DNA from 3 places in the Ancylobacter novellus DSM 506 genome. Region 1 is predicted to be linked to each of the others. Evidence: predicted binding sites of a transcription regulator. Region 1 holds the regulator's gene; each other region holds the start of a gene.
What was found. Region 1 encodes LexA, which represses DNA repair genes until DNA is damaged. Its sites were predicted from a motif close to TGTTCNNNNTGTGTTCNG; they were not measured.

Region 1 (7,065 bases):
GCCGATGTGCAGGAAGCCGGTGGGCGAGGGGGCGAAGCGGGTGACGACGGTCTCGGACATTTCTCTTCCGTCTCGCGCCGCGAAGGGCTGCGGCGTCAAAGCGTGGCGGGCGCGGACGGTGCGTGTACCATAGGTGCGCAACACCGCGAAAGCCGCGCCGTCGCCTGCTTTTGCCGGGCGATGGCGGCGTGGATGGGGCAGGGCGTCGGGGGACGACGTGCAGGGGGGCGAGGAGCCGTCAAAGTCGCGGCCGGAGGAGGCGCTCCCGCGTGCCCGGGCGCGGGCGGCGGCGCTCGCCCTCGGCGGCGCGCGCCGCGCGGCCGGGCAGGGCTGGCCGCTGCCCTCGCTCGGCGCGCTGGCAGGACGTCTCGCCGCGGCGCTGGCGCGCGAGCTGGACGACCGGCGCGGCTTCCTGTTCCTGCCGATCGGCGTCTCCGCCGGCGCGGGGCTCTATTTCGGCGCGCCGCACGAGCCATTGCCCTATGTCGCCTTGCTGCCGGCGGCGGTGTTGATCGGCATCGCCGTGTGGGCGCGGGAAAAACCCTTCGCCTTCCATCTCTTCGCGCTGCTCGCCGCCATCACCGCCGGCTTCGCGCTGGCGAGCCTGCAGGTGCAGCGCATGGCGCATCCGGTGCTCGGCGAGCAGCTCAATGCGGCCGAGATCACCGGCTTCGTCGAGGCCACCGAGCACCGCCCGCGCGGCAGCCGTGTCACCGTTTTGGTCACCACCTTTCCGCGCCCGCTGGTCGATGCGCCGCGGCGCGTGCGCGTGACGCTGGCGGGGCGTGATCCGCCGGCGGTCGGCAGCCATGTGCGGCTGCGCGCCAGCCTCGGGCCGCCGCCGGGGCCGGCCTATCCCGGCGGCTTCGATTTCGGCCGCGCGGTCTGGTTCGACGGCATCGGCGCCACCGGCTATGCGCTCGGCCGCCCGCAAATCGTTCCGGCGCCTGTGATCGCGCCGGCCGGTCTGGCGTTGACGACCTGGCTCGACGGCACGCGGCACGCTATCGCCGCGCGCATCCGCGCCGCCTTGCCGGGCGAGGAGGGCGGGGTGGCGGTGGCGCTGGTCACCGGGCTGCGCGACGCGGTGGCGGAGCCGATCGAGGAGAGCATGCGCGTCGCCGGCTTGTCGCACATCCTCTCCATTTCCGGCCTGCACATGGCACTGGTTGCGACCACCGTGTTCTTCCTAGCTCGGGCCCTGCTGGCGCTGTTTCCCGATCTCGCGCTGCGCTATCCGATCAAGGCCTGGGCGGCGGTGCCGGCGGCGCTGTCGGCGACGTTCTATCTGCTGCTCTCCGGCGCCGAACTGGCCACCCAGCGCGCCTATGTGATGACGCTGATCGTGCTCGCCGGCATCGTGCTCGGCCGTCCGGCGCTCACCTTGCGCACGCTGGCGGTGGCGGCGCTTGCGGTGCTGGCGCTCACCCCTTGGGCGGTGCTCGATCCCGGCGCGCAGATGTCCTTCGCCGCCACGCTGGCGCTCATCGCCGCCTATGAGCGGTACGGCCATTTCGTGACCACGCCGCCGGGCACGGCGGAGGACGCCGTCTGGCTGCGTCGGCCGGCCCGCTATGTCGCGGCGCTGGTGCTGGCTTCGCTCGCCGCCGGTCTCGCCACCGCGCCCTATGCGGCGTTCCATTTCCAACGGCTGGCGCCGCTGAGCCTGATCGCCAACCTCGCCGCCATGCCGGCCGTCTCCTTCATCGTCATGCCCGCGGGCCTGGTCGGCGCGGTGCTGATGCCGTTCGGCTGGGACGATCGGGCCTGGCGGCTGATGGGCTGGGGCATCGACCTGATGCGCGACATCGCCGATTTCGTCGCACGTATCCCTGGAGCGGATCGCGGCGTATCCGCCATGCCGATGGCGAGCCTCGTGCTGCTCAGCCTCGCCTTGATGGCGCTCTGCCTCTCCCGCACGCGGCTGATCCTGCTGGCTCCGGTGCTTGCCATCCTCGCGCTGTGGATCGCCGCGCGCGAGCCGCGGCCCGACCTATTCGTCGATGGCGAAGCGCGCACCGTCGCCGTGCGTGGGCCGGACGGCGCGCTCGCCGTCATGGGTGACCGCACGAGCGGTCTTGCCGACCGCTTCGCGGTGGAGCAGTGGCTGAGCGCCGACGGCGACCGCGCGCGCGCCGGCTCGAAAGAGCTGATACAGGCGGCTGCCTGCGATCCGCTCGGCTGCACACTGCCGCTCGTCGGCGGCGCGCTCGTTGCCCTGTCGCGGCATCCGGATTCGCTGGAGGACGATTGCCGCCTTGCCCGCGTGCTGGTGACGCCCTTCACGGCGCCTTCCGAATGCGCGGCGACGGTCATCCATCTCGATCCGCGCAAGGCGGGCGGCGGGGTGGCCGGCTATCGGACGGAGGAGGGCGAACTGCGGCTCGTCTCGGCCAACGCGCCCTATGGCGGCCGGCCCTGGCAGGCTGCCCCGCCGCGAGTTGCGACGACCAATGCTGCCGCGAGACTGCAGCCCATCACCGGCGCGGCTCAAGCCGGCAAACCGGCCGTCGCGCGCGCAACGGCAAGGTCGCGCGATCCGCTCGACGACATGGTTGGCGAAAGTGCCTCGGAGCGGCCGGCGAACGCTCCTCAGTAGCGCCGGAACAGGCCGACCAGCTTGCCCTGGATGCGCACGCGGTCGGGGCCGAAGATGCGGGTCTCATAGGCCGGGTTCGCCGCCTCCAGCGCCACCGAGGCGCCCTTGCGGCGCAGGCGCTTGAGAGTGGCTTCCTCGTCGTCGATCAGCGCCACCACGATCTCGCCGGTGTTGGCGGAATCAGTCTTGCGGATCAGCGCCAGGTCGCCGTCGAGGATACCGGCCTCGACCATGGAATCGCCGCGCACTTCCAGCGCGAAATGCTCGCCGCCAGCCAGCATTTCCGGCGGCATGCTGATGGTGTGGTCGCGCGACTGGATGGCCGAGATCGGCGTGCCGGCGGCGATGCGGCCCATGACAGGGATCGGCACCGAGCGGCGCACATCCTCGCTGTCTTCGGAGGGGCGCACGCGGCCGAGATTGCCCTCGATGACGTTGGGGGCGAAGGGGCGAGCGGCAGGCTTGGGCGGCTGCGCGTCCTCGGGGAGGCGGATCACCTCCAGCGCCCGCGCCCGGTTCGGCAGGCGGCGGATGAAGCCGCGCTCCTCCAGCGCCGTGATCAGCCGGTGGATGCCGGACTTCGACCTGAGGTCGAGCGCCTCCTTCATCTCCTCGAAGGAAGGCGGCACGCCGTCCTTCTGCAGACGCTCGTTGATGAACAGGAGCAGCTCATGCTGTTTGCGGGTGAGCATCCTGAGAATCCCGTCTGGCCGGCGTCGCCGGAATGAAACAAATCGCGAACAAAGACTATACGTTCTTATTGTGTTCCACAATGGGTAAAGGGATCGCTAAACGCGTGTAAAAGCGGTGAAATCGGCCATTGAGCGGCTGAATTCGCCCGGCGAGCGCCTCTTTGGCCTCCAAACAGGGGCGCCGGGGCCGAATCAGATCGTCTGCGCGTATTGCTCGTAGGCGTCGTGGACGATGGCGATATGGCTGCGCATGGCCGCAGCGGCGCCGTCGCGGTCGCCGCGCAGGATCGCCGTCACCACCTGATCGTGCTCGGTGTGGGAGAGGGCGAGGCGCCCGAGCGCGCGGAACTGCGCCCGGCGGAAGGGCGAGAGCCGCCGGCGCGTGCCGATCGTGATCTCGATCAGGTACTCGTTGTGGCTGCCGGCATAGATCGAGTTGTGGAACTGTTCGTTCGCCTCGCGATAGGCGGTGAACTCGCCCTGCCGCATGAAGTCGCTCATGTCGGCGTGCAGCTGTTCGAGCTGGCGGCGCTCCGGCGGCGTCATGTTGAGTGCGGAGAGGCCGGCGCAGAGCGCCTCGAGTTCGGCCATCACGTCGAACATGTTCTGCAGCCGCTCGACGCTCGGACGGGCCACCACCGCGCCGCGATGCGGACGGGCGTCGACCAGGCCGGAGGCGGTGAGCTCGCGCAGCGCCTCGCGGACCGGCGTGCGCGACACGCCGAAGCGGGCGGCGAGCGCAGTCTCGTCCAGCGCAGTGCCCGGTGGCAGCGTGCCGCGGGTGATCTCGTCGGCGAGTTGAATGCGCAACTCCTCCGCGCGCGTCACGCGGCCCCGCCGGCCGGCGCCGGCGGGCGGTTCGAGCGGGAAGCGGACAGGCAGCACGGACATGCGCGAACTGACGACCTGGAGACGGCCGAAAGCCGGACCGCCTCACGCATCAATAGCGGGCATGCCGGGCTTCACCAAGTGTTTCATTTGGCGGCGGGATCGTCGATGACGCTGACATGGGCGGCGACCACCTTCCAGCCTTCCGGCGTGCGCATCCAGGTCTGCATCTGCCGACCGACGCGGCCGGGTGCGCTGTTCCGGCGGAACAGGGTGGAGGCCACCGCCATGTCGCGGCCATAGGAGGTGAGGACGGTGCCTTCGAGCGTGCGCTGCAGCCCGACCGGCGAGCGGGCGGCGCGGAAGGCGCGGATTTCCTCTATGCCGTAGAGGTTTTCGCCGCCGCCATAGCGGATGGTGGTGAGGGCCTCGAAGAACAGCGCATCGAGCGCCTCGACGTCGTTGCCGACCAGCGCCTTCTCGTAACGCTCGAAGGCGGCCGTCACCTCGGCCAGCACCTCGGGAATGTTGATCTCCATCCGCCCTGTTCCCCGCGATAAATCGATAAGCGAGCACACAGGCAGCGGGCGGCGGGGTCAATCCTCGAGCGGCAGAATCTCGCAGGGTTCCCCGGCCTTGGCAGGCGGCGCATGCGGGCGGCGCACCAGCAGCACGTCGGCGCGGGCGAGGTTGCGCAGCATGGAGCTGTCCTGCACGGGCAGGGGGCGCACCACGGGCAGGCCGCCCTCGCGGCCGACGATCTCGGCGCGCATGAAATCCATGCGCTGCTCGTTGGCCTTCACGTCACTGCCAAGGATGGCCGGCTGGAGTTCGGTCGCCGCCGGCACGTCGAGCCCCTGCAGCTTCTTCAGAAGGGGCAGGAGGAAGAGCGTGGCGCAGACATGGGCGGAGACCGGGTTGCCCGGTAATCCAAGGACTTGCGTCCGCCTGCTGCGTCCGAACATCAGCGGCTTGCCGGGGCGCAGGGCGATCTTGTGCACGGCGAGGGTGACGCCCTGCGCCGTGAGCGCCGGGGCGACGAGGTCATGGTCGCCGACCGAGGCGCCGCCGGTGGTCACCAGCACGTCGAAACCGCCGTCGAGCGCCGCGCGCATGCCGGCCTGCGTCGCCGCCATCTCGTCGGGCAGCACGCCGAGATCCGTGACCTCGGCGCCGGCAGCCCGCGCGAGCGCGGCGATGGAATAGATGTTGGAGACGATAACTTGATGGGCCCGAGCGCCCGTCCCGGGCCGCACCAGTTCGTCGCCGGTGGAGAGCAGGGCCACGCGGGGACGGCGTGCGACGCTCACCTCGGCGACATCGGCGGCGGCGACCAGCGCGAGGTCGCGGGCGCGCAGCTTGTGGCCGGTCTCCAGCAGCGTCTCGCCACTGGCGAAGTCGCCGCCTGCAGGGCGGATATGCCGGCCGGGTGTGGGCGCTTCGTTCATGGTGACGAGATCGCCGTCGCGGCGCGTGTCCTCCTGGATGACGATGGCGTCGGCGCCATCGGGAACCACCGCGCCGGTGAACAGGCGCACCGTCGTGCCCGGCTCGACCGTACCGGCAAAGGGCCGGCCGGCGGCGGATTCGCCGATCAGCCGCAGCGTAGCGGGGACGGTAGCAGCGTCGGCGGCGCGCAGCGCATAGCCGTCCATCGCCGAGACGTCAGCGCCGGGCGTGGTGCGGCGGGCGATCACCGGGGCGGCGAGCACCCGGCCGGCGGCTTCCTCCAGCGGGACATTTTCGCTGCCAATCGGCCCGGCGGCGGCGAGCAGGAGGGCCAGCGCCTCCTCGACGGGCATCAGGGCCATGATGTGCTACTCGCCCTGCCAGTGGCCGGAACGGCCGCCGGATTTTTCCAGCAGCCGCACATTCTCGATGCGCATGAAGCGATCGACCGCCTTGGCCATGTCGTAAACGGTGAGGCAGGCGACGGAGACGGCGGTGAGCGCCTCCATCTCCACGCCGGTCTGGCCGGTGGTGCGCACCGTCGCCCGCACCACGAGGCCGGGCAGGGCAGAATCGGGCTCGATCTCCACCGCCACCTTGGAGAGCAGCAACGCGTGGCAGAGAGGGATCAGTTCATGCGTGCGCTTGGCCGCCATGATGCCGGCGAGGCGCGCCGTGCCGATGACGTCGCCCTTCTTGGCGTTGCCGGAAAGGATGAGGTCGAGCGTCTCGGCCTTCATCCGCACCGCGCCCTCGGCGACGGCGATGCGGTCGGTGACGGCCTTGTCGGCGACGTCGACCATGTTGGCGGCGCCGGCGGCGTCGAGATGGGTCAGGCGGGGTTCGTCCGCCATCGCTCAGCCTGCGGCGCGCAGGGCAGGAGGGGCGAGCAGGGCGCGGGTCGCCGCCGCCACGTCGGCCTGCCGCATCAGGCTCTCGCCAACGAGGATGGTGTCAATGTTCACCTTGGCGAGGCGGGCGACGTCATCCGGCGTGAAGATGCCGCTCTCGCCGACGATCACCCGGTCGGCCGGGACGCGCGGCGCCAGCCGTTCGGAGGTGGCGAGCGTGACTTCGAAAGTCCGAAGGTCGCGGTTGTTGATGCCGACCAGCTTCGCCGGGAGCTTCAGCGCGCGGTCGAGCTCGTCATCCGAATGCACCTCGACGAGGGCATCCATGCCGAGGCCATGCGCCGTCTCGACGAGGTCGAGCGCCAGCGCGTCGTCGACCGAGGCCATGATGACGAGGATGCAGTCGGCGCCCCAGCTGCGCGCCTCGAACACCTGATAGGTGTCGTGCATGAAATCCTTGCGCAGCGCCGGCAGCGCGCAGGCGGCCCGCGCCGCGACGAGATATTCCGGCGCGCCCTGGAAGGACGGCGTGTCGGTGAGCACCGACAGGCACGCCGCGCCGCCGGCCTCATAAGCGGCGGCAAGCGACGGCGGATCGAAATCGGGACGGATCAGCCCCTTGGACGGACTCGCCTTCTTGATCTCG
Region 2 (7,065 bases), 480 kb from region 1:
CGACGAGGCCTGGTACCTTGAGCAGCATCCCGAGTTCATCGGACCCTATGCCCAGCCTCTGCGTCACTATCTCGAGATCGGCTGGCGACGGGGCGATGCACCGTCCCCTTATTTCGATGCGGCGCACTACCTCTCCGCGAACCCCGACGTCGCCGCGGCCGGGGTGAACCCGCTGCTGCACTATGTCCGCTTCGGCCGCAACGAAGGGCGGGCGATGCGGGCCATGCCGCAGACCGACGCGGCCGACGACATCGCCTTCTCGGTCATCCTCGCCACCTACAACCGGGCCGGCATCATCGAGGATTCGATCCGCTCGATCCTCGCCCAGACGCACCGCAATTTCGAGCTGATCATCGTCGATGACGGCTCGGCGGACGGCACCGAGGCGCTGGTGCGCGAGCGCTTCGCCGCCGAGTTCGCGGATGGGCGCATCACCTATATCCGCTTCTCGCGCAATCTCGGCGTGTCGGCGGCGCGCAATGCCGGGCTGCTGGCGGCGCGCAACCCGTGGATCGCCTATGTCGATTCCGACAATGTGGTCGACCCGCGCTTCCTCGACGCCTTCGCCCGCCGCATCGTGATGAACGAGGGCGTGCGCACCCTTTACGCCCGCTTCTTCCAGGAGAGCGTGCCGCGCGTGGTCGGCCGAGCCTTCGATCTCGAGGCGCTCAGGCGCGACAACTACATCGACCTCGGTGTGTTCGTGCACCACGCGGCCTGCTTCCAGGAGCTCGGCGGCTTCGACATCAGCCTGCGCCGGCTGGTCGACTGGGACCTGATCCTGAAATATCTCCACCGCTACCCGCCGGTCTTCGTCGGCGAGGTGCTGATGACCTACCGTGACCGCGACGGGAAGAAGCTCGGGCGCATCACCGACCGCGAGGCGGTGACGCTGCCCATGGCGCGCATCCTGCGGCGCTACGATGTCTGCCCGACCGTGACCAGCGTCATCGTCTGCTACAACCAGGCGGAGTACATCGCCGAGGCGATCGAGAGCGTGCTGGCCCAGCGCGGCGACTTCTACCAGGACATCGTCGTCGCCGACGACGGCTCGACCGACGGCACGGCGGAGATCGTCCAGCGCTACTGCGAGAAGAACCGCTGGCGCATGCGCTCCATCGGCGACGGCATCAACCGCGGCATCTCCGGCAATTTCCGCCGGAGCTTCGCCACCGCCGCCGGCGCCTATCTCGCCATTCTCGAAGGCGACGACTACTGGAGCGACCGCGACAAGATCGCCAAGCAGGTGGCGTTCCTCGAAGCCAATCCCGACTGCTCGATGGTGTTCTCCAAGATCGAGGTGGAGGCGGCCGGCAGCCGGCGCCGCACCACGCTGGAACGCCAGGACCGCATCCGCAAGAACAAGCTGGATGCCGCGGATTTCCTCGCCGATCCCAGCCTCAACCTCATCGCCAACCTGTCGAGCTGCATGTTCCGCAGCGACCTGATGAAGGAACTGCCCGGCATCCTCTATCGCCACCGGCTGAGCGAGATGGGCCTCGCCTTCCACCTCGACCGCTTCGGCGCCATTGGCTACCTGAACCGGCCGATGAGCGTCTACCGCATGCACGCGCAGGGCACCTGGAGCGGCGCCTCGGCGGAGATGAAGCTGAGCAGCGGCCGCCAGGTCCGCGAGGTCGCCAAGCTCGTGGCGCGCGACCGCTACAAGGGCGCGATCCAGGACATCCTCGACCGGCATTATACGCAGGCACCGACGGCGTGAGGGCGTAAGCCGTCATCCCCGCCGAAGGCGAAGCCGTAGAGCCGGGATAGTGCACCCTCATCCTGAGGTGCGAGCGCAGCGAGCCTCGAAGGATGGTCGTCACAGCGCGCCCGGACGAGCATCCTTCGAGGCCCGGCCGTTGGCCGGGCACCTCAGGATGAGGTGGGGCCAGCGGAAACCAGCCCTCAAATATCCAGCAGTTCCTCGCTGGCGAAAGCCGCGCGCTCGGAGATGAAGGCGAAGCGGCTCTCGGGCTTATTGCCCATCAGCCGCTCGACGATGTCGGCGGTCGCGGCGCGCTCGGCTTCCTCGATGCTGACGCGCAGCAGCGTGCGCGTCTTGCGGCTCATCGTGGTCTCCTTCAACTGCGCCGGCATCATTTCGCCGAGGCCCTTGAAGCGGCCGATCTCCACCTTGCCGCGGCCGGAGAATTCCTTCTTCAGCAACTCGTCGCGGTGCGCCTCGTCGCGCGCATAGAGCGTCTTGGCGCCCTGGCTGATGCGGTAGAGCGGCGGCACGGCGAGGAAGAGGTGGCCGTTCTCGATCAGCTTCGGCATCTGCCGGAAGAAGAAGGTGACGAGCAGCGAGGCGATGTGGGCGCCGTCGACGTCGGCGTCCGTCATGATGATCACGCGCTCGTAGCGCAGGTCTTCCTCGCGGTAATGCGTTCCGGTGCCGCAGCCCAGTGCTTGCATCAGGTCGGCGAGCTGCTGGTTCTGCGCGAGCTTGTCGCGCCCGGCGCTGGCGACGTTGAGGATCTTTCCGCGCAGTGGCAGCACGGCCTGGGTCTGGCGCTCGCGCGCCTGCTTGGCCGAGCCGCCGGCCGAGTCGCCCTCGACGATGAACAGCTCCGAGCCGGCCGCCGAATTGTTCGAGCAGTCGGCGAGCTTGCCGGGCAGGCGCAGCTTGCGCACGGCCGTCTTGCGGGAGATTTCCTTCTCCTGCCGGCGGCGCAGGCGCTCGTCGGCGCGCTCGATCACCCAGTCGAGCAGGCGCGAGGCCTGCGTCGGGTTGCCGCCGAGCCAGTGGTCGAAGGGATCGCGCAGCGCGGCCTCGACGATGCGGGTCGCCTCGGCGGTGGCGAGCTTTTCCTTGGTCTGGCCCTGGAATTCCGGCTCGCGCACGAAGACCGAGAGCATGGCGGCGCAGCCGGCCATCACGTCGTCGGTGGTGATGATTGAGGCGCGCTTGGTGTTGCCGGTACGCTCGGCATGGTCGCGCAGGCCCTTGAGCAGCACCGAGCGCAGCCCCGCCTCATGCGTGCCGCCCTCGGCGGTCGGGATGGTGTTGCAATAGGAAGAGATGGCCCCGTCGGCATCGCCCAGCCACGCCACCGCCCATTCCGCCGAGCCATGGCCGCCGGGGCGCGAGGTCTTGCCGGCGAAAACATCCGGGTGGACCAGCGTGTGGCCTTCGATGTCGGCGGCGAGATAATCCTTGAGGCCGCCGGGGAAGCGGAACACCGCCTTTTCCGGGATCTCGCTGCCGGCGACGAGCGAGGCGTCGCAGCTCCAGCGGATCTCGACGCCGCCGAAGAGGTACGCTTTGGAGCGCGCCATCTTGAACACGCGGGCCGGCTTGAACCGGGCGCCCTCGCCGAAGATCTGCGCGTCGGGATGGAAGCGCACGCGGGTGCCGCGGCGGTTCAGCACCCGGCCGACCTCCTGGATCGGCCCCTGCGGCAGGCCGCGCGAATAGGTCTGGCGGTACAGCATCTGCCCGCGCGCGACCTCGACCTCCAGCACGTCGGAGAGCGCGTTTACCACGGAGACGCCGACGCCGTGCAGGCCGCCCGAGGTCTCGTAGACCTTAGAGTCGAACTTGCCGCCGGCATGCAGCGTGGTGAGGATCACCTCCAGCGCCGACTTGCCGGGATATTTCGGGTGGTCCTCGATCGGGATACCGCGTCCGTTGTCGGTGACGGCGAGGAAGCCGTCCTCGGTCAGCTCGACATCGATGAAGCTGGCATGGCCGGCCACCGCCTCGTCCATGCAGTTGTCGATCACCTCGGCGAAGAGGTGGTGCAGCGCCTTCTCGTCGGTGCCGCCGATGTACATGCCCGGCCGGCGGCGGACCGGCTCCAGCCCTTCCAGCACCTCGATATGCGCGGCGGTGTAGCCGTTCTCTGCCGGGGGCGGTGCCTCGCCGCGCGCGGCAGCCTTCGCCGTCGGACGGGCCGGGCGCGGGGCGGGAGGAGCGGCGGAGAAGAGGTCGTCGGCATTCGACATGGGCGGGATTTCGGCTCGGATCTCTCGGGCGATGATTCGGTGTGCACCAGCACTATGGCAGGCGCAAGCCCAAACCGGAACGCTCCGTGAACATATCGGGGCGGCTCGGGCGAGGCGCGCTCGCCAACGCGCCGTCATCCTGAGGTGCCCGGCGTCTCGCCGGGCCTCGAAGGATGCTCGTCCGGGCGCGCTGTAGCAACCATCCTTCGAGGCTCGCTGCGCTCGCACCTCAGGATGACGGCGTATCGTGAGCAAGGCGTGCAGGCGCTCGCCAATCCTCAGCGCTTGCGCAGCCGCTTCCGGTTCGCCCGCACCTTCCGGCGGTAGAGGGCGACGATCTGCGGCGCCGCCCGGTCGAGCTTGCCGGAAGCGGCGGCGGAGGCGAGATGGGCGTTGGCCTCGCCGAGCGCCAGGGTCTTCTCCGTCACCATCCGCACCGCCTCGATTCCGGCGGCGAGGTCGCCGCGCGCCAGCTTCGTCATCCGCTCGGCCACCACCTCTTGCGCGTCGAGGCCGAGGCGGGCGAGGTCGAGGGACAGCGGGAAGAGGTCGAAGGGATACATGACGCGATACTCCACAAGGCGGCCGGGCAGGGTAGGGCACCGCGCGGCAGGCGGGGAGGTAAGTCCCATCGCGTGCGACAGTTCCTGCGAAACCCGCGCATCCGCCATGCGATGCGCGCGCGCATCGCGTCTTCCGCCGGACATGCAGAAGGTGTAATGGCGCTCCTCCATGCGCGAGGGCTCCGCAGCGAGAGCCTTGCGGTTTGCCGGGAACATTGCAGGGATTGCCGCCATGAGCGACAGCAAGGCACGGATCGCCATCCTCGGGGCCTCGGGCTACACCGGCTCGGAGCTCGTCCGCCTGCTGCTGCGCCATCCGCGCGTCGAGATCGTCGCGCTGACCGCCGACCGCAAGGCGGGCCAGCCCATGGCGAGCGTGTTCCCGCAATTCGCGCCGTTCAAGCTGCCCGACCTGATCACCATCGAGCAAGTCGAGTGGAGCGGGGTCGACCTCGTCTTCTGCGCGCTGCCGCACGGTACGACGCAGCTCGTCATCAAGCAGGTGTTCGAGAGCGCGCCGCATGTGAAGGTGGTCGACCTCTCGGCCGATTTCCGGCTGCGCGACGCCGGCGCCTATGAGCAGTGGTATGGCCACCCGCACCAGGCGCTGGAGCTGCAGCAGGAGGCCGTCTACGGCATCGTCGAGCTCTACCGCGACGAGATCAAAAAGGCTCGGCTGGTCGCCAATCCCGGCTGCTACACCACGACGGCGATCCTGCCCGTGGTGCCGCTGATCGAGGCCGGCGCCATCGATCCCGAGCACATCGTCGTCGACGCCAAGAGCGGCGTCACCGGCGCGGGCCGCTCGGCCAAGGAGAACCTGCTCTACACCGAGGTGACGGACGGGATGCACGCTTACGGGGTGGGCAGCCACCGCCACATGGCCGAGCTCGACCAGGAGTTCACCAAGGCGGCCGGGCGCACTATCGTCCCGAGCTTCACCCCGCACCTCATCCCGATGAGCCGCGGCATCTACGCCACGATCTATTTGAAGACCGGCGCCGGCGTCGGCGCGGAAGGCGTGCATCGCGTGCTGGCCGATTTCTACCGCGGCGAGCCCTTCGTGCATGTGCTCCCGCTTGGCCAGGTGCCGCAGACGCGCTTCGTGAAGGGCTCCAACATGGCCTTCATCGGCGTGATCAAGGACCGCGCGCCGGACCGGGTGATCGTCATCGCGACCACCGACAATCTGGTGAAGGGCGCCTCCGGCCAGGCGGTGCAGAACATGAACCTCGTGCTCGGCTATCCCGAGACGCTGGGTCTGGAGCAGATCGCGCTGTTCCCGTAAGGGCAGACATCGGTCTTTCGCAGCATCCCCGACAGCGATATGGTCGACAGTATATCAGTCGGCCGATCAAGGTTGCTTTAGGGGAAATGCCATGCCGAATGCCATCCTTGCCTCGCGTCGCGGCGTGTTCGCCGCGCTTGCCTGCGGTTGCGCCGCCGCTGCCGGTCTTGGCCGCGGCTCGGCTTTCGCCGCCTCGCCGGCGGCGTCGACCTCGGTCTCGGCGGACGAGGCGCTGAGCCGGCTGAAGAGCGGCAATGCCGCCTTCGTCGGCGGCGAAAGCTGCACGCCGGCCGGCGGCCATGGCCATATCGCGCCGCTTGCCGCAGGGCAGGCGCCGTTCGCCGTGGTGGTGGGGTGCTCGGATTCCCGCACGCCGCCCGAGCACCTGTTCGATGGTAAGCTCGGCGAGCTGTTCATCGTGCGCGTCGCCGGCAACACGGTCGACCACACCGCGCTCGGCTCGATCGAGTACGGCGTGGCGGTGCTCGGCGCGCCGCTGGTGCTGGTGCTCGGCCATAGCGGCTGCGGCGCGGTCGAGGCGGCGACGAAGGTCGTCACCAAGGGCGCCACCTATCCCGGATCCATCGGGCAGATGGTGGAACCGATCGTACCGGCGGTGCGCAAGGCGCAGGGCATGAAGGGCGACCTCATGGCCAATGCGGTGCGCACCAATGTCGAGCTGGTGCTCGAGCAGATCGCCGCTGCCAGCCCACTGGTGGCGCAGGCCCGCGATGCGGGCAAGGTGCGGTTGGCCGGCGCGGTCTACGACCTCGCCAGCGGCAAGGTGGCCTTCCTCGACTGACCGACGAACGCCCGGCGCCGCCTCACAGCGGCGGCATGGCCTTGATATAGGCGGTGATCTGCTGCTTCAGCGCGGCGATGCGGGCCTGGTAGAGCGCGGTGAGGCAGGTCGCATTGGCGCCGCAGGCCGCGCGCGAGGTCAGGAAGGCGCGCGCCTCGTCATGCCGGTTGCCGTTCGCGCCCATCAGCATTGGCAGGCGGCCATAGGCGAACCACAGCCCGCCCATCTCGCTGTCGAGCGCGGAGAGCGCCGGGTCGGCGCAGACCGCCCGCTCGTCCGCCGCCTGCGCCTTGCCGCAGTCGAAGCTCGCGGCATGGGCCGGCGCGGAAAGGCCGATGCCGGCCAGCGCGGCGGCAAGCAGCGCCGTCCGCTTCACGACTTCACCTTCACATAGCTGCCCGGCGCGTCCTCCAGCGCCGGATAGGCCCCCTCGCCGGGAATGCGGGTGTCGGCGGGCACGC
Region 3 (7,065 bases), 2.2 Mb from region 1:
TTGTTCTGACCGCGCAGCGGGTTCACGCCGACGCCGCGGCGGCCGATATTGCCGGTCGCCATGGCGAGGTTGGCGATCGCCATGACGGTGGTCGAACCCTGCGAGTGCTCGGTGACGCCGAGGCCGTAATAGATCGCCGCATTGCCGCCGGTGGCGTAGAGCCGGGCGGCGCCGCGGATCAGCTCGGCCGGCACGCCGGAAAGCTTCTCGACCTCTTCCGGCGAGTGGCGCGCATCGGCGACGAACTCGGCCCAGTCCTGGAACTCGTCCCAGTCGCAGAACTGGCGGACATATTCCTCGTTCACCAGCCCCTCGGTGACCACGACATGCGCCAGCGCGGTGACGATGGCGACGTTGGTGCCGGGCTGCAGCGGCAGGTGGAACTCGGCCTTGATGTGCGGCGACTTGACGAGGTCGATGCGGCGCGGATCGACGACGATCAGCTTGGCACCCTCGCGCAGGCGCTTCTTCATGCGCGAGCCGAAGACGGGGTGGCCGTCGGTCGGGTTGGCGCCGATCACCATGATGACGTCGCTGTCCTCGACCGAGTCGAAGTCCTGTGTGCCCGCCGAGGTGCCGAAGGCCTGGTTCAGGCCGTAGCCGGTCGGCGAGTGGCAGACGCGGGCGCAGGTGTCGACGTTGTTGGTGCCGAAGCCGGCGCGGATGATCTTCTGGACGAGATAGGCTTCCTCGTTGGTGCAGCGCGAGGAGGTGATGCCGCCGACCGCCTTGCGGCCGTAGCTGTCCTGGATGCGCTTCAGCTCGAAGGCGGTGTGGTTGATCGCCTCCTCCCACGAGACCTCGCGCCACGGGTCGGTGACCTTGGCGCGGATCATCGGCTTGGTGATGCGGTCCTGATGGGTGGCGTAGCCCCAGGCGAAGCGGCCCTTGACGCAGCTATGGCCGCGATTGGCCTTGCCGTCCTTCCACGGCACCATGCGCACCACTTCCTGGCCGCGCATCTCCGCCTTGAAGGTGCAGCCGACGCCGCAATAGGCGCAGGTGGTGACCACCGAGTGCTCGGGCGTGCCGATCTCGATCAGGCGCTTCTCGGAGAGGGTGGCGGTCGGGCAGGCCTGCACGCAGGCGCCGCAGGACACGCATTCCGAGGTGAGGAAAGCTTCCGACTGGCCCGGCGAGACGCGCGAGCCGAAGCCGCGGCCGGAAATCGTCAGCGCGAACGTGCCCTGCACCTCTTCGCAGGCGCGGACGCAGCGGTTGCAGACGATGCACTTGGCCGGGTCATAGGTGAAATAGGGGTTGGACTCGTCCTTCGGCATGACGAGCTCGGAGGTGGGGGCGAAGTGGTTCGCGCCCTCCATGCCGTAGCGCACCTCGCGCAGGCCGACCGCGCCGGCCATGTCCTGCAGCTCGCAGTCGCCGTTGGCGGCGCAGGTCAGGCAGTCCAGCGGGTGGTCGGAGATATAGAGCTCCATCACGCCCTTGCGCAGCTGGGCGAGACGAGGCGTCTGGGTGTGGACCTTGATGCCCGGCGCCACCGGCGTGGTGCAGGAGGCCGGCGTGCCGTTGCGGCCCTCGATCTCGATCAGGCAGAGGCGGCAGGAGCCGAACGCCTCCAGGCTGTCGGTGGCACAGAGCTTGGGGATCTGCGTCCCCATCTCCATCGCCGCGCGCATGATGGAGGTACCCTCGGGCACCGTCACTTCCATGCCGTCGATGGTGAGCGTCACCATCTTGTCGGTCTTGGGAGCGGGTGTTCCGTAGTCGATCTCATGGACGAGGGACATGGTGGCTCCTCACTCGGCGGCTTCGAGGTGGCGCGGCGGCGCGCCGAAATCCTCGGGGAAATGGTTCAGCGCGCTCAGCACCGGATATGGGGTGAAACCCCCGAGGGCGCAAAGCGATCCAAGCTTCATGGTCTGGCAGAGGTCGGTGAGCGTGGCGAGGTTCGCCTCGACGCGCTGGCCGGCCATGATGCGGTCCATCAGTTCGACGCCGCGCGTCGAGCCGATGCGGCAGGGCGTGCACTTGCCGCAGCTCTCCACGGAGCAGAACTCCATGGCGAAGCGCGCCATCTTGGCGAGGTCCGTGGTCTCGTCGAACACGACGATGCCGCCATGGCCGATCAGCGCGTCCTTGGCCGCGAAGGCCTCGTAGTCGAAGGGCAGGTCGAACTGCCAGGTCGGCACATAGGCGCCGAGCGGGCCGCCCACCTGCGCCGCTTTGACCGGACGGCCGGAGGCGGTGCCGCCGCCGATGTCGTTGATCAACTCGCCCAGCGTGATGCCGAAGGCGGTCTCGAACAGGCCACCGAACTTCACGTTGCCGGCGATCTGGATCGGCATCGTGCCGCGCGAGCGGCCCATGCCGAAATTGGCGTAGAACTCGCCGCCATCGGCCAGGATATGCGGCACGGCGGTCAGCGAGAGCACGTTGTTGATGACGGTCGGCTTCTGGAACAGGCCCTTATGCGCCGGCAGCGGCGGCTTGGCGCGGACCACGCCGCGCTTGCCTTCCAGGCTGTCGAGCAGCGCCGTCTCCTCGCCGCACACATAGGCGCCGGCGCCCATGCGCACTTCCATGTCGAAGCTGTACTGCGAGCCGGCGATGTTGACGCCGAGCATGCCATGGGCGCGGGCGACCTCGATCGCCTTCTCCATCGCCCAGATGGCGTGGGGATATTCCGAGCGGGTGTAGACGAAGCCCTTGGTGGCGCCCACCGCGATGCCGGCGATGGTCATGCCCTCGATCAGCTCGAAGGGGTCGCCTTCCATGATCATGCGGTCGGCGAAGGTGCCGCTATCGCCCTCGTCGGCGTTGCAGACGATGTACTTGCGGTCGGCCTTGGCGTCCGCCACCGTCTTCCACTTGATGGCGGTGGGGAAGCCGGCGCCGCCGCGGCCGCGCAGGCCGGACTTCTTGACTTCCTCGATGATCTCCGCCGGGCCGAGCGCAAGCGCGCGCTCGAGGCCCTTATAGCCGCCATGGGCGCGGTAGTCGGCGTAGGAGGCGGGATCGATGATGCCGCAGCGCGCGAAGGTGAGGCGCGTCTGCTTGGCGAGGAAGGGGTGCTCCTCCGGCTTGCCGATGCGCAGCGCGTGGTCGCCGCCGGTCAGGAAGCCGGCCGCGAACAGGCCCTCGACGTCCTCCTCGGCCACCGGGCCATAGGCGATGCGGCCTTCCGGCGTCACCACCTCGATCATCGGCTCCAGCCACAGCATGCCGCGCGAGCCGTTGCGCACGATCTCGATCGGCTGGCGGCGGGAAAGCGCCGCCGCCTCGATGGCCGCAGCCACCTCGTCGGCGCCGCAGGCGATGGAACAGGCGTCCTTGGGAACGTAGATACGAACGCTCACGACTGCGCCTCCGCGATCAGCGCGTCGAGGCGACGCTCGTTGAGCCGGGCCACGATCCTGCCGTCCAGCATGGCGGACGGCGCGGTGGCGCACAGGCCGAGGCAGTAGATCGGCTCGACGGTGACGCGGCCATCGGCCGTCGTCTCGCCGAGCTTGCAGCCGAGCCGGTGCTCGGCATGGTCGGCCAGCGCATCGCCGCCCGCCGCCTGGCAGGCCTCGGCACGGCAGAGCTTCAGCACATGGCGGCCGGCCGGCTCGTGGCGGAAATCATGATAGAAGGTGACCACGCCATGGACTTCGGCGCGGGAGATGTTCAGCATCTCGGCGAGCATGGGCACGACGGCCTCCGGCACATAGCCGAAGGTTTCCTGCACCGCATGGAGCATCGGCATCAGCGGGCCTTCGAGGTGAGAGAATTCCTCGATCACCGCGCGGGCGCGCTCTTCGCTCCAAGGTTCGTAATGCGGCATTTTCTCCCGTGCCTTCTTTTGGATTTTTCCAAACGAAAGGATCGTACGCGGCGAAACTGAAATCAATTCAGGTGTTCCGTGCCTTGATAGAATTCTTCTATCGAAAAGGTGCCGTGCCGCTACGGCGCATTCCGCTGCGTCATTCGCGGCAAATGTTCGCTAAATGTTCTTGACGCGGCGCCGATAGACCTTAATCTGGCACCATCCGCGGAGGCATTCGGCGAGGGGCGGGAATGGTCCAGCGCGTGGCGACGGTGGCGTTCGAGGGTGTCGAGGCACGCCCGGTCGACGTTCAGGTGCAGGTTTCCCCGGGCCTTCCGGCCTTCAACCTCGTGGGGCTCGCCGACAAGGCGGTGACCGAGGCCAAGGAGCGGGTGCGTGCCGCGCTCATCGCCTCCGGCCTCGCGCTGCCGGCGCGGCGCATCACCGTCAATCTCGCCCCCGCGGACCTGCCGAAGGAAGGCAGTCATTATGATCTGCCTATCGCGCTCGGGCTGATGGCGGCCATCGGCGCCCTGCCGGCGGACGCGCTCGACGGCTTCACCGTGGTCGGCGAGCTGGCGCTCGACGGGCGCATCGCCCCGGTCGCCGGCGTGCTGCCCGCCGCCATCGGCGCCAATGCACGCGGCCATGGGCTGATCTGCCCCGCCGCCTGCGGCCCGGAAGCCGCCTGGGCGAGCCCGGACATGCCGGTGCTGGCGCCCCTCTCCCTGATCCAACTGGTCAATCACTTCGCCGGACGGCAGATGCTCTCGCGCCCGGAGCCGCGGCTGGAGCCGGGCACGTCGGTTCTGCCCGACCTCGCCGAGGTGAAGGGCCAGGAAGTCGCCAAGCGCGCTCTGGAGATCGCCGCCGCCGGCCGGCACAACCTCCTGCTCTCAGGCCCGCCGGGGGCCGGCAAGTCGATGCTGGCGCAGCGCCTGCCCTCCATCCTGCCGCCGCTCACCCCGGGCGAGCTGCTCGAAGTCTCGATGATCGCGTCGGTCGCCGGGGCGCTGCAGGGCGGGGCGCTCACCAGCCGGCGGCCGTTCCGCGCCCCGCACCATTCCGCCAGCATGGCGGCGATGGTGGGCGGGGGCATGCGGGCAAGGCCCGGCGAGGTCTCCCTCGCCCATAACGGCGTGCTGTTCCTCGACGAATTGCCGGAATTCGCCCCGGCGGTGCTGGATTCGCTGCGCCAGCCGCTGGAAACGGGGGAAGCGGTGATCGCCCGCGCCAATCACCGCATCTCCTATCCCGCCCGCTTCCAGCTGGTCGCGGCGATGAACCCCTGCCGCTGCGGGCGTGCCGGCGAACCCGGCCACAGTTGCGCGCGCGGCCCGCGCTGCGCCGCCGAGTATCAGGGCCGGCTGTCCGGCCCCTTCCTTGACCGGGTGGACCTGCATCTCGACGTGCCCTCGGTCTCCGCCGTCGACCTCGTGCGCCCCGGCCCCACCGAACCGAGCGCCGCGGTCGCCGCCCGCGTCGCCGAGGCGCGGGCGCTCCAGCGCGAGCGCTTCCTCGCGCTCGGCCGTCCCGATCTGTTCACCAATGCCGAGGCCAGCGGCCCGATCCTGGAGGAGATCGCCGCGCCCGACGCCGCCGGCACCGCGCTGCTGACCGAGGCGGCGCGGATCATGCGGCTGTCGGCGCGCGGCTATCACCGCGTCATGCGGGTGGCGCGCACGTTGGCCGATCTTTCCGGAGCCGAAACGGTCAGCCGCGGCCATCTCGCCGAGGCGCTGGCCTACCGCACCGCCGCCGACCGCACCGCCGCCGCGGCGTAAGGGCCGGGCCGTGGCGGGAGGACCTGCCTCGGCCGGAATGCCGACCCTTCTGTTGGCACTCTTTGGACGGTCTTATCGCGAGGGTGAGACAGGGAACTCACATCATTCCGATGCCCCTCATCCTGAGGTGCCCGGCCTCGGGCCGGGCCTCGAAGGATGTTCGCCTTGGTGTACGCTGACGAGTATCCCTCGAGGCTCGTGGCCTGTCCTCGGGCTTGCCGAAGGCAAGACCCGTGGGCTCGCACCTCGGGATGACGGTGTAGAGCGGGACTCCCAGGCTGGGCCGCTTTTCCGAAGAGAGTCCGGCGGGATGGCAACCCGAAGCGCCGTCCCGAGGCCTCTCCGGCACGCCCCGTCATCGGCCGCACCGTCCGCCACATGCCGCAACGGCATGTCCCGACCTGCCGGTCACGCTCTGTCACATGAGCGTCCGAGAAATGTGATTCTTGTCACAAATCGCTATAATGCGACCGGGCTGAGGGGCTGTTCATGACGCAAATGCTCGCCGACGGGAATGTCGAGGCGGCGCCGGCCGCGGGCGCTTCGGCGCTGCGGAATTTCCTGAAGCCGAGCCTGCTCAATCCCTTCACGCCCAAGCCCCGCGCCACGGAAGAGCGCGCCAAGGATCACGCAAAGGACCAGCGCGCCAGGATAGAGCCGCTGCGCCTCGTTCCGGCGGCCTTCACGCCCTCGCGCTTCATGCCGGCGCTGCGCTCCTATTCGGGCCTGCGCCACCGCGAGAGCCGCAGCGACCGCGGCCCGGTGACGCTCGGCCGCATCGGCCCGCTGGAGGTGCGCCTCGCCGTCACCGCGGCCGATGTGCGCCGCGCCCAGCGCCTGCGCTACGAGGTGTTCTACGAGGAGATGTCGGCCGTCCCCGCCGCCGCCATGCGGCTCGCCCGGCGCGACTTCGACGCCTTCGACGGCTTCTGCGACCACCTCCTGGTGCTCGACCACGATTCCTGCCGCATGGTGCGCGGCAAACGCGTGCCGCGCGTCGTCGGCACCTACCGCCTGCTGCGCCAGGAGATCGCCGCCCGCCATGGCGGCTTCTACACCGCCGGCGAGTTCGACATCGCCCCGCTGCTGGCGCGCCACCCGCACCGGCGCTTCCTCGAGCTCGGCCGCTCCTGCGTGCTCTCCTCCTACCGCAACAAGCGCACGGTGGAACTGCTCTGGCACGGCATCTGGGCCTATGTCCGCCACCACCGCATCGACGTGATGTTCGGCTGCGCCAGCCTCGAGGGCGTCGACCCGCGCTCGCTCGCCCGCCCGCTCGCCTTCCTGCACCATTTCGCCCCGACCGACCCGGAGTGGTCGGCCGACGCGCTGCCGAGGAACGCCGCGGCGATGGACCTGATGGCGGTGGAGGCGATCGACACCAAGGCGGCGCTCGTCGAGCTGCCGCCGCTGATCAAGGGCTATCTGCGGCTCGGCGCGCAGATCGGCCGCGGCGCCGTGGTCGACCGCCAGTTCGGCACCACCGACGTGCTGATCGTCCTGCCGATCGAG

Region 2: parE (DNA topoisomerase IV subunit B) is a predicted target of LexA. The motif match lies at 4,027-4,044, and genes of this name have one in related genera.
Region 3: SNOV_RS19140 (YifB family Mg chelatase-like AAA ATPase) is a predicted target of LexA. The motif match lies at 3,941-3,958, and genes of this name have one in related genera.

Annotation. Positions count from the first base shown of each region.
Region 1 is NC_014217.1:1,899,058-1,906,122, reverse strand. It holds gene gltX (glutamate--tRNA ligase) at 1-60, opposite strand, end outside; gene SNOV_RS09125 (ComEC/Rec2 family competence protein) at 218-2,599, shown strand; gene lexA (transcriptional repressor LexA) at 2,593-3,291, opposite strand; gene SNOV_RS09115 (GntR family transcriptional regulator) at 3,484-4,182, opposite strand; gene hpxZ (oxalurate catabolism protein HpxZ) at 4,266-4,658, opposite strand; gene SNOV_RS09105 (molybdopterin molybdotransferase MoeA) at 4,716-5,930, opposite strand; gene moaC (cyclic pyranopterin monophosphate synthase MoaC) at 5,937-6,422, opposite strand; gene trpC (indole-3-glycerol phosphate synthase TrpC) at 6,426-7,065, opposite strand, start outside.
Region 2 is NC_014217.1:1,414,234-1,421,298, forward strand. It holds gene SNOV_RS22560 (glycosyltransferase family 2 protein) at 1-1,723, shown strand, start outside; gene parE (DNA topoisomerase IV subunit B) at 1,909-3,951, opposite strand; gene SNOV_RS06765 (hypothetical protein) at 4,230-4,514, opposite strand; gene argC (N-acetyl-gamma-glutamyl-phosphate reductase) at 4,747-5,802, shown strand; gene SNOV_RS06775 (carbonic anhydrase) at 5,894-6,604, shown strand; gene SNOV_RS06780 (lysozyme inhibitor LprI family protein) at 6,627-6,980, opposite strand; gene phaC (class I poly(R)-hydroxyalkanoic acid synthase) at 6,977-7,065, opposite strand, start outside.
Region 3 is NC_014217.1:4,065,538-4,072,602, reverse strand. It holds gene fdhF (formate dehydrogenase subunit alpha) at 1-1,748, opposite strand, end outside; gene SNOV_RS19150 (formate dehydrogenase beta subunit) at 1,758-3,317, opposite strand; gene SNOV_RS19145 (formate dehydrogenase subunit gamma) at 3,314-3,787, opposite strand; gene SNOV_RS19140 (YifB family Mg chelatase-like AAA ATPase) at 4,021-5,553, shown strand; gene olsB (l-ornithine N(alpha)-acyltransferase) at 6,043-7,065, shown strand, end outside.